DNA from 3 places in the Mesorhizobium sp. M0960 genome. Region 3 is predicted to be linked to each of the others. Evidence: predicted binding sites of a transcription regulator. Region 3 holds the regulator's gene; each other region holds the start of a gene.
What was found. The regulator LexA, encoded in region 3, represses DNA repair genes until DNA is damaged. The targets are predictions, from matches to a motif close to TGTTCNNNNTGTGTTCNG.

Region 1 (3,277 bases), on a different contig from region 3:
CGAAGGTCTTACCAAAGTCGCGGCCTTTCGCGACGAGGACGGCACGCTCTACAAACGCTCGGCCGCATGTACCCATGTCGGCTGCCATGTCCATTGGAACTCGCTGGAACGCTGCTGGGACTGCCCCTGCCACGGCTCGCATTTTGCCGTCGATGGCACGGCTTTGAACGGGCCGGCCGTATCGCCCCTGGCTCCTGCCGGATAATCTTTTTTCGCCCCGGCCGCGCAGCTCACAATTCCTTTTCGGCGAGCTCGCGAAACGCGTCGGGAACGGACCGCGACAGTCCGAGCGCGACCGAGGCGTAGCCGACCGCCTCCCAGCCGAAGCGGTCGCGGATCTTGTCGACGGCGCGATCTGCGGTCCAGCGCGCCGCGCCCTTCCTGGTGCCGGGGCGGCAGCGGTCGTCGGCGAGCCCGAGCGGCAGTTCCAGTTGCAGGCCGGCATGCTGCTCCAGATGCGAGACAGCGATCGCCAGCAGCGAGATTGTCTTTTCGTGCGGATGGTCGATGAGCACCTTGCGCACCAGCGCCTCGGCGATCTCGGCCAGCATGGCGGTTGCCGATATCGGCTGGTCGAGCGTGATCGAGCGCGTCACCGAGCGCAGGTCGGCAAAGCGGACGCGAACCGTCACCGTGCGGCCGGGGCGGGATTTCGCCCGCAATCTTGTGGCGACCCTATCGGCCAGATGCAGCAGCGCAGGCACGAAGACCTGCTCCTCGGCCGGTTTTCGGCCGAGCGCCGATTGCGCGCCGGCCGAGCGCGCCCGGCGCTGCGTCTCCAGCTTACGCGGATCGCGGTTCCACGCCAGCGCGTTGAGTTTTTCTCCCGCCGCCGGCCCGAGCAGGCGCTCCAGCGCGCCATCGTTGGTCTTCGCCAGCTCGCCGATGGTGTTGACGCCGATGCCGGCCAGCCGCTCCCTGGTGACCGGGCCGACACCCCACATCAGCTCGACCGGCAGGTGGTGCAGGAACTCCAGCTCGTGGCGCGGATCGACCACCACCAGCCCGTCGGGTTTTGCGACCTGTGAGGCGATCTTGGCCAGATGCTTGGTGCGGGCTACGCCGACCGAGATCGGCAGGCCGAGCTCTGCCCGCACGCGGTGGCGGATCTTGCCGGCGATCTCGGCCGGCGAGCCGAACAGGTGGGTGCAGCCGGCGACGTCGGCAAAGGCCTCGTCGATGGAAATTCGCTCGACCACCGGCGTGAAATCGCCCAGCACCTTGATTGCCGCATCGCCCAGCCGCTGATAGTCCTTGAAATGGCCGCCGACGAAAATGAGTTGCGGGCAGAGTTCCCGCGCCCGCCGTCCCGGCATGCCGCCGCGCACGCCGAACGCCTTGGCTTCATAGGATGCGGCGAGCACTACCCCGCCGCCGACGGCAATCGGCTTGCCGCGCAAGGCCGGGTCGAGCAGTTGTTCGACCGAGGCATAGAAGGCATCCATATCCGCGTGAAGGATGTTGGCTTCCATCCGGCCCGTTCGCCCGCGGCGGTTCGAACGCCGCCTTGTCTAGAGTTTTGATGAGAACATAAAGAGAACATTGTGGGCGGATTGTCAAGCGGCGCGGAGGGCAGGTGAAGGGCAATTGTTTCAGTTTGGCGCCCTCTGTCTGCCTGCGTTCCAGCGTTGGTGGTTGGCGAAAGTCGAAGCAACATCCAATCTCCCCCCTTGCGGGGGAGATGTCCGGCAGGACAGAGGGGGGTGGGACGGATCGCCAACTTCGACTTCAGTTGTTGCCAACTCGAATCAGCCTGAGGGTTTGGCTCCGATTGGTTGACAGGTCGGAGGGACAGCACCCCCCTCTGCCCTGCCGGGCATCTCCCCCGCAAGGGGGGAGATCGGCAGCTTCGCCGACGGCGCCTGCTGCAGCGACCTACAGCGCCATCTTGTAGCCGAGATGGCTGGCGGTGAAACCGAGGCGCTCGTAGAAGGTGTGCGCTTCCCGTCGACTGTTGTCCGTGGTGAGCTGAATGAGGCTGCAGCCGCGCGAACGGCACGCTTCAATCGCCCATTCGATCATCAGCTTGCCGACGCCGCGAGAGCGCCATTGCCGGGCGACGCGAACGCCTTCGATCTGGCCGCGCCAGGCGCCTTTCCTCGAAATGCCTGGAAGGAAGCTGAGTTGCAGCGTTCCGACCAATTGCCCGGCCTCGACGGCCACGGCCAGCAACTGGTTGGGATCGGCATCGATCGCGCTGAAGGCATCGAGATAGGATGGCGCGAGCGGCGTGGACGGGTCTTCCCGGTCTGCGCCGAGCGCATCGTCGGCAAGCATTGCAACGATCGCCGGCAGGTCGGGCGCCTGGGCACGACGGAATTCGATCTCGCTCATCGCGCGGAGACATACGGCGCAGTGTTGGCGATCGCAATATCCGTTTTGACTGCAAGGGGGGCGCGCGTCTTCAGGCGGCCTCCAACGCCCAGAGGCGATAGCTGTAGCGGCGGAAGAAGCGGGCGAAGAGGCGCTGCTGCCTGGCGCGGGCGAGGTCGGCGCTGCGCCTTTCCTGTCGCCAGTGCGGCATGTTGCGGAACATCGACAGGAAGCGGGCGGCGTCCTCGATCGCCTCCTCGGCCGACTGCGCCGGGCGGATCGCCGCCAGGAACAAAGCGCGGCTCGGCTTCATCCGGTCGATCGCCGCCTTGCGCTGGCGATGGCCCTGGCGCGCCGTGCGGATGCCGTCCTGGCGGATGGCCGCGAAGGCGGCAAGCATGGCCGGGCTGTCGCCGGCATAACCGCAGGCCTGGGCGAACTGGGCGAGGTCCATCGTCACTCCCTTGCATTCGGTGGACGGAGCGGCCGCGGCTGCGCCGATTCCAGCTTGCATGGTATAGAAGCATAACTCAAATAAATGAACAAGTGAAACTTTCACGTTGGTGTAAGCGGAACCGACTCGACTCCGCCTCGAAAACCGATAATGATGTGAACAAAGCAGGAACAACGATGGGGATGGCCATGGCATTAGCGGGCAAGGAAGCGACGATCGCCGATGTCGTCTCGATTGCCGTCGAGTGCATCGATTGCGGCCGCAACAGGTGGTGGAAGCCGGCCGAGCTCAAGCGGCATGGGGTGAGGCCGGAGACACCGCTATCAGCACTTTCCGGGCGCCTGATCTGCAAGGCCTGCCGGGCCGACGGCCTGCCGGGCGCCGCCGTTTCGATCCAGGCTGCCTTCATCGACGACCGGCAGCGGGCCCGCGCCGAGGCGCGCCTGCTCAACGGTCGAGAGCTGGAGCAATCGAGGCGGGCTTGAGGGGGAGGGCGTGCTGCTCTTCCCT
Region 2 (3,277 bases), on a different contig from region 3:
TCCCCCTGCTTTACAAGGGGCGCAACGGACGCGTTGCGCATGAATGCATCCTCGACACCCGCGTGCTCAAGGACAGCGCCGGCATCAGCGTCGACGATATCGCCAAGCGGCTGATCGACTATGGCTTCCACGCGCCGACCATGTCGTTCCCGGTGGCCGGCACGCTGATGGTCGAGCCGACCGAATCCGAGCCCAAGCGCGAGCTGGATCGTTTCTGCGAAGCCATGATCGCCATAGCCGGCGAGGCAGCCAAGGTGGCGAAGGGCGAATGGCCCTTGGCCGACAATCCTCTGGTCAATGCGCCACATACCGCCGCCGAGGCGTTGGCCGGCCAGTGGACCCATCCCTATTCGCGCCTGGAAGCGGCCTACCCCGCCGGCGATGCCGATACGGCGGCAAAATACTGGCCACCGGTGTCACGCATCGACAACGTCGCTGGCGACCGCAACCTGGTCTGCTCCTGCCCGCCGCTGTCGGAATATCTGGGTGCGGCGGAGTAGACCATGATCCCGAAGAGTGGAATCCGGTTTTCGGACAAGATCATGGTCTAACAAGAAGATAGAAGCCTCAATCAGGCAGAACGCAAGGCCGGCCCGTCGGCCTTGCTCGCCCTGTCCCGGGCGATGACGCGATTTCGCCCGGCGCGCTTTGCCGCATAGAGCGCGGCGTCGGCTTCGGCCAGCACATCATCGAGACCGGTGCCGCTCGTCCCACCAAAGCCGATGCCGCCGCTGACTGTGCTTCGCAACGGACCAAGCTGGGTGGCCACGACTTCCGTACCGAAGGCGACGCTGATCTTGCTCGCAATGTCATAGGCTTTTTCTTCCGTCATCCGCGACATGACGAGCACGAATTCCTCGCCGCCCAGCCGGAAGGCGTCGACGCCGGTTCTGGCGTATTTCCTGATGACGGCGGCAAAGCGGCGCAGGACCTGGTCGCCGACCGGATGACCGAATACGTCGTTCGTCCTTTTGAAATGGTCGAGGTCGAACATGGTGACGGACATGAACGGACCGAAGACCCGCTCGCCGTAGAGTGCCGTTAACGCCCGCCGGTTCATCAGCCCGGTCAATGGATCGGTCATCGTCTCGGCCTTCAATTCGATCTGCGCCTGCAAATGGTGCAGGGAGAGCGTTAATGCGCCAAGCCCGGTCATGCAGGCGACGGCTACGACGGAATTCACCCGCTCGGCCCAATTGTCCGGTGCTACGCCGAGCACCCACTGGCCCTTGACCAGCAGGACCGCGCCGCAAAGTCCGAACGACAGCGCACAGACGCCGCTCAGGAACGATACGACCAGCAATATCCGGCGATCATGACCACCCTCAATCCAGAACATCGCCCCGATAAGCGAGAGTAGCGCCGTTACCGTCGCATAGGTGACAATGAAGCCGACACCATCAAACCCGAGATACGTCGCGCCCGCGCAAACAGCCATCGCAGCCAAGGTCGGCAAGATGGCCCGCCTATAGTCGCGCATGCTGAGATATTGCATGGCCGACAGGCAGATAATCAGGAAGCCGAGGCTGAGAAGAGCAAGCACGATCTGGCAAAGCCAGGGGCTTGGATCTCTTGTGTAATGCCAAAACAAGACCACATGTGCGACGAGCACGAGAATGCCGCACGCCACCGTCAGCACAAAGCGTGCCTGTGGCGCGGTGAACCAGATCGCAAACATGGTGATGCTGAGGCACGTGCCCGACAGCGCCGCTGCGAGCAGGAGCGAACTGTAATCCAACATGCTTAAGCGACAGCCTCTTGAGGGTTTCGCTTCATTCTAGGTCAGCGACAGTCCGCGGATATCGTTTTTCAGCCAACCTTGCGGCGTAACCTTCAGACAAGGTTTACAAAGCGTCGATGCTCCAAGCTTCGACCCCATTTCCGCCGCTTGGTTGTCGAATGGTTTTGCAGTAAGAGGCTCTATCCTCGAACGTAACAGGAACCTCCGTCGCCTGCCCGCAAAAAGCGTGGCAGTATCGGGTGGTGATTCGCAGCATCGGAATCCAGGACCAGCATGGACGACAGCAACGATCTTTTCGGCAATTTGGGCAAGCAGCCGCAACCGGCTCGCGCCGCCGCGCGCCCGGCCGACCCGCTGGTGCAGGCGACGAAGCGGCCGGCGCCCCGTGACGCCAGCGAGAGCTATAGTGCCGCCGATATCGAGGTGCTGGAGGGGCTGGAGCCGGTGCGCCGCCGCCCGGGCATGTACATTGGCGGCACCGACGACAAGGCGATGCACCATCTGTTCGCCGAGGTCATCGACAATTCGATGGACGAGGCGGTCGCCGGCCATGCTACCTTCATCGATGTCGAGCTTTCCGCCGACGGATACCTGTCTGTAACCGACAACGGCCGCGGCATTCCGGTCGATCCGCACCCGAAATTCAAGAAGCCGGCGCTCGAACTCATCATGACCACGCTGCATTCAGGCGGCAAGTTCGACAGCAAGGTCTACGAGACCTCGGGAGGCCTGCACGGTGTCGGCGTTTCCGTGGTCAACGCGCTGTCCGACCATCTCGAGGTCGAGGTTGCGATTGGGCGCAAGCTCTATCGCCAGCGCTTCTCGCGAGGCGTTCCGGTGACCGGCCTGGAGCAGCTCGGCGAGGTGCACAACCGGCGCGGCACGAAGATCCGCTTCCATCCAGACGAGCAGATTTTCGGCAAGGGTGCTGCGTTCGAGCCGGCGCGGCTCTACCGCATGGCGCGGTCAAAAGCCTATCTGTTCGGCGGTGTCGAAATCCGCTGGACCTGCGATCCCTCGCTGATCAAGGAAAAGGACACGACGCCGGCCAAGGCAGAATTCCATTTTCCGGGCGGCCTCAAGGACTATCTGAAAGCCTCGCTCGGCGACGAATTCCAGGTGACCCGTGAAATGTTCGCCGGCAAGAGCGAGAAGCAGGGCGGCCACGGTTCGCTCGAATGGGCGGTGACCTGGTTCGGCGGCGACGGCTTTATAAATTCCTATTGCAACACCATTCCGACCGCGGAAGGCGGCACGCATGAGGCCGGCTTCCGCAACGTTTTGACGCGCGGCTTGCGCGCCTATGCCGACCTGGTCGGCAACAAGCGCGCTTCGATCGTCACATCCGAGGATGTGATGATCTCGGCGGCGGGCATGCTGTCGGTGTTCATCCGCGAACCGGAATTCGTCGGCCAGACCAAGGACAGGCTGGCGACGATCGAGGCGATCCGCATCGTCGAAAGCGCCATCCGCGACCCGTTCGACCATTGGCTGGCCGACAATCCGCAGGAAGCTTCGAAACTGCTCGAATGGGTG
Region 3 (3,277 bases):
TGCGTTCGTCGATCAGCTCTTCGATGCTCGGCGCGTCGACCCCCGAGAGGCGCAGCAGCGTATCTTTTCGCGTCGAAACCACACCCTCAGCCATGTAGAGGTCTGTCGGAAAACTGTCGCCCTCGGCGACGATGACCTGCCGCTCCGGCCGCATGGCCATGGCGGCGTGCAGCAGCTTGTAGATGTTGACCGATGTCGTGTCGCAGACCACCGTCTGGCCGGCCGCGGCACCGATCAGGCGCCCGAGCTGGTCGCCAAGTTCGAGCGGCATGTTGAACCAGCCGGCCGTGTTCCAGGCGCGGATGAGATCATGCGCCCATTCTTCGGTCACTGCCTTGCTCAATTCATCGAAAGCGGCACGCGAAGCGGCCCCTAGCGAATTGCCGTCGAGATAGATCACTCCTTGCGGCAGCACAAAGCGGTCGCGCATCGCGCGCAGCGGATCTGCAGCATCCATCGCCCTTATGGCCACGAGATCGGGAATTCCTGTCATGATTTGTCTGCTCCCCAAGATTCACCGCAACGCCGGACACGCATCGACGGCATCCATCGGTCACGAGCGGTTCTCCATTACCTGGTATCGCGCAGCAAGGCTCCACCGGCGACAAGTTGCCTGACCACGCGGTGGAAACCAGGAGCCAAGCCAACCCAACGTTGGCGTTTTGAGTTCGTTTCGTTCACGGTGCATTGACCAAACCGCACAGTCGATACGGCTTCAATTCCGTGCCCCTTTGCCGGCTGACGGCCGATACCAGTGCCGCCTTCTGGAAACCCAGAGGCCGCAAACGAAAGCAGAATCAAGGCGATGAGGCCCGCGGCGGTGAAAATGCAGCGTCCCGGTTTGGCGAGTGGTATCGTTACCCGAGCCCTAACACATTCATTAAACTTTAAACAGTTGCGGAACACAACTGGAACAGATAGTGTTTGTTCTGGGTTTGTTTTTCTGATTCTGTTGGGGGTCGCTATGCTGACACGCAAACAACACGAACTGCTTATGTTCATCCACGAAAGGCTGAAGGAAAGCGGTATCCCGCCCTCCTTCGACGAGATGAAGGAAGCGCTCGACCTGGCTTCCAAATCGGGAATCCACCGGCTGATTACGGCGCTGGAGGAGCGCGGCTTCATTCGCCGTTTGCCCAACAGGGCCCGTGCGCTGGAGGTGCTGCGCCTGCCCGATTCGATCGCCCCCGGCCTCAATGCGGCACGCAAGTTCTCGCCGAGTGTCATCCAGGGCAGTCTTGGGCAAGGTCCTCGGCAAGGCAAGCCGACATCGTCGCGCGTCCCTGCAGCCGGCAATGACGACGATATCGTCGCCGCCGTGTCTATCCCGGTGATGGGCCGCATCGCCGCTGGTGTGCCGATCGATGCCATCCAGCACCAGACGCATTCGATCTCGGTGCCGCCGGACATGATCATGGGCGGCGAGCATTATGCGCTCGAGGTCAAAGGCGATTCGATGATCGAGGCTGGCATTTTCGACGGCGACACGGTGATCATCCGCAATGCCGATACGGCGAGCCCCGGTGAGATCGTGGTGGCACTGGTCGACGAGGAAGAAGCGACGCTGAAGCGGTTCCGCCGCAAGGGCGCCTCGATCGCCCTGGAAGCCGCCAATCCGGCCTACGAGACGCGCATCTTCGGACCAGACAGGGTCAAGGTGCAGGGCAAGCTCGTTGGGCTGATCCGCCGCTACTGAGCTGCGCCCTTGGCGCCGGCTTTTGGCTTGTCGGCTCTGCGGTATGGCGGCATGCCCCGCGCCGCGCGTGAAAATTTCCGCTGCACGTGCCAGGGCCGGTATGATTTTTCGACGGCGAAGCGGATTTCGGCGCGTGTTGCCGCTTGTGGATCGAAATAGACGGCCGCACTTCCCGCGCGCGCCAGTTGCCGTTTGGTGACGACGAGGACCAGCCGATCGTAGTAGCAGGGATTATGGGCGGTGGCGTCGTCGATGACGATCAAGCTGGCAAAGGCGCAGGCTGGCCGTGCAGTATCGCGGTCATTGGCTAGCGCGATGATCGCGCCGGATGGATGCCTGGCAAGGCAGAGACCGTCCGTGCAAATGAACGGCATGCCCGGCGGTAAGTCGGCCGGATCGGCAATGTCGAATTGCGGATCGTTCTTTCCAGGTGTTTCCGGCGCGACGATAGCCTCTGATGTGAGCGCGCGTTTCCAGTTGTCGATGGTGAACTCATTCGGGCGTGCCCGGTTGACCGCGAGTTCACCGCTGCCGATCGGCAGCGCGACGAGCCGTGCGTCCTCCGAGATCAATACATCGGGTACGCGCGTCTGCGTTGTCGTTAGCAAGCCGGCGAGCGCAAAAGGAAGGGCCACGAGCCGCAACCAGGTCGTCGCCATGCTGGCAATGACGAGGGCGATCGTCACCAAAAGGACAGATCTCAGCGAAATCAGCCCGACCGCATCGATCGGCGAGCGCTCGGAGATCCACCCGGACAGGGCGATCATCGCCGTCAGCCCCTTGCCCATCACGTAGAGGAAAGGCCCATCCGCGCCGAACGGCATCGCCAGCGCACTGAGGACGGCGAAGGGCATGACGACCAGTGAGACGATAGGCATGATGGCCAGATTGGCGAACAGGCTGAGCGGCGCCACGCGCTGGAAATGCCATATGGCGAAAAGCGCCGTGGCGCTCCCTGCAATGATCGAGGTCATCGCCAGGCCGCCCATGCCCAGCAGTACCTTTCTAGTGGCAAAGCGTAGCGGCGACCGCCGGGGCGGCGGCGTGGTGGCCCCGCCGGCGCGGTAATCGGACCAGCCTGCATAGGCGCCGACAAGGGCCGCCGTCGCGGCGAAGGACATCTGGAAGCTCGGACCGACCACCTCGTGCGGCGACACCAGAATGACCGCGATGGCCGAGATCGCCAGGTTGCGCATGGTGAGCGCGGCCCGGTCGAACAGCACGGCGATAAGCATCACCGCCAACATGATGAAGCTGCGTTCGGCCGCCACCACAATGCCGGAAAAGACGAGGTAGGCCGCAATCGAAAAAAGCGCGGCGGCCGCCGCGTATTTCTTGACCGGCCGTCGCGATGAGAAATCGGGAAACAGCGCAAAGGCGCCGCGCAGCAGCGCCATAATGGTGCCGGCGACCAACGCCATATGCAGCCCCGAGATGGAGATGATGTGGTAGATGCCGGTACGCCGCATCGCTTCGTTGATCTCCTCGGGAATGCCGGCGCGCACGCCGACGATCAGCGCAGCAGCAATCTCGCCCTCGGCGCCGCCGATGCGGCTGCGGATATGGTCGGCGATGGATTCG

Region 1: a site for LexA is predicted at 1,525-1,542, ahead of dinB (DNA polymerase IV). Genes of this name have one in related genera too.
Region 2: a site for LexA is predicted at 1,927-1,944, ahead of parE (DNA topoisomerase IV subunit B). Genes of this name have one in related genera too.

Annotation. Positions count from the first base shown of each region.
Region 1 covers NZ_JAMYNN010000001.1:93,807-97,083, forward strand. The annotation lists gene NKH63_RS00490 (FAD-dependent oxidoreductase) at 1-205, shown strand, start outside; gene dinB (DNA polymerase IV) at 231-1,472, opposite strand; gene NKH63_RS00500 (GNAT family N-acetyltransferase) at 1,876-2,334, opposite strand; gene NKH63_RS00505 (hypothetical protein) at 2,405-2,767, opposite strand; gene NKH63_RS00510 (hypothetical protein) at 2,956-3,252, shown strand.
Region 2 covers NZ_JAMYNN010000001.1:802,841-806,117, reverse strand. The annotation lists gene gcvP (aminomethyl-transferring glycine dehydrogenase) at 1-500, shown strand, start outside; gene NKH63_RS04020 (GGDEF domain-containing protein) at 572-1,741, opposite strand; gene parE (DNA topoisomerase IV subunit B) at 2,015-3,277, shown strand, end outside.
Region 3 covers NZ_JAMYNN010000007.1:15,607-18,883, reverse strand. The annotation lists gene kynU (kynureninase) at 1-493, opposite strand, end outside; gene lexA (transcriptional repressor LexA) at 965-1,696, shown strand; gene NKH63_RS15095 (ComEC/Rec2 family competence protein) at 1,690-3,277, opposite strand, start outside.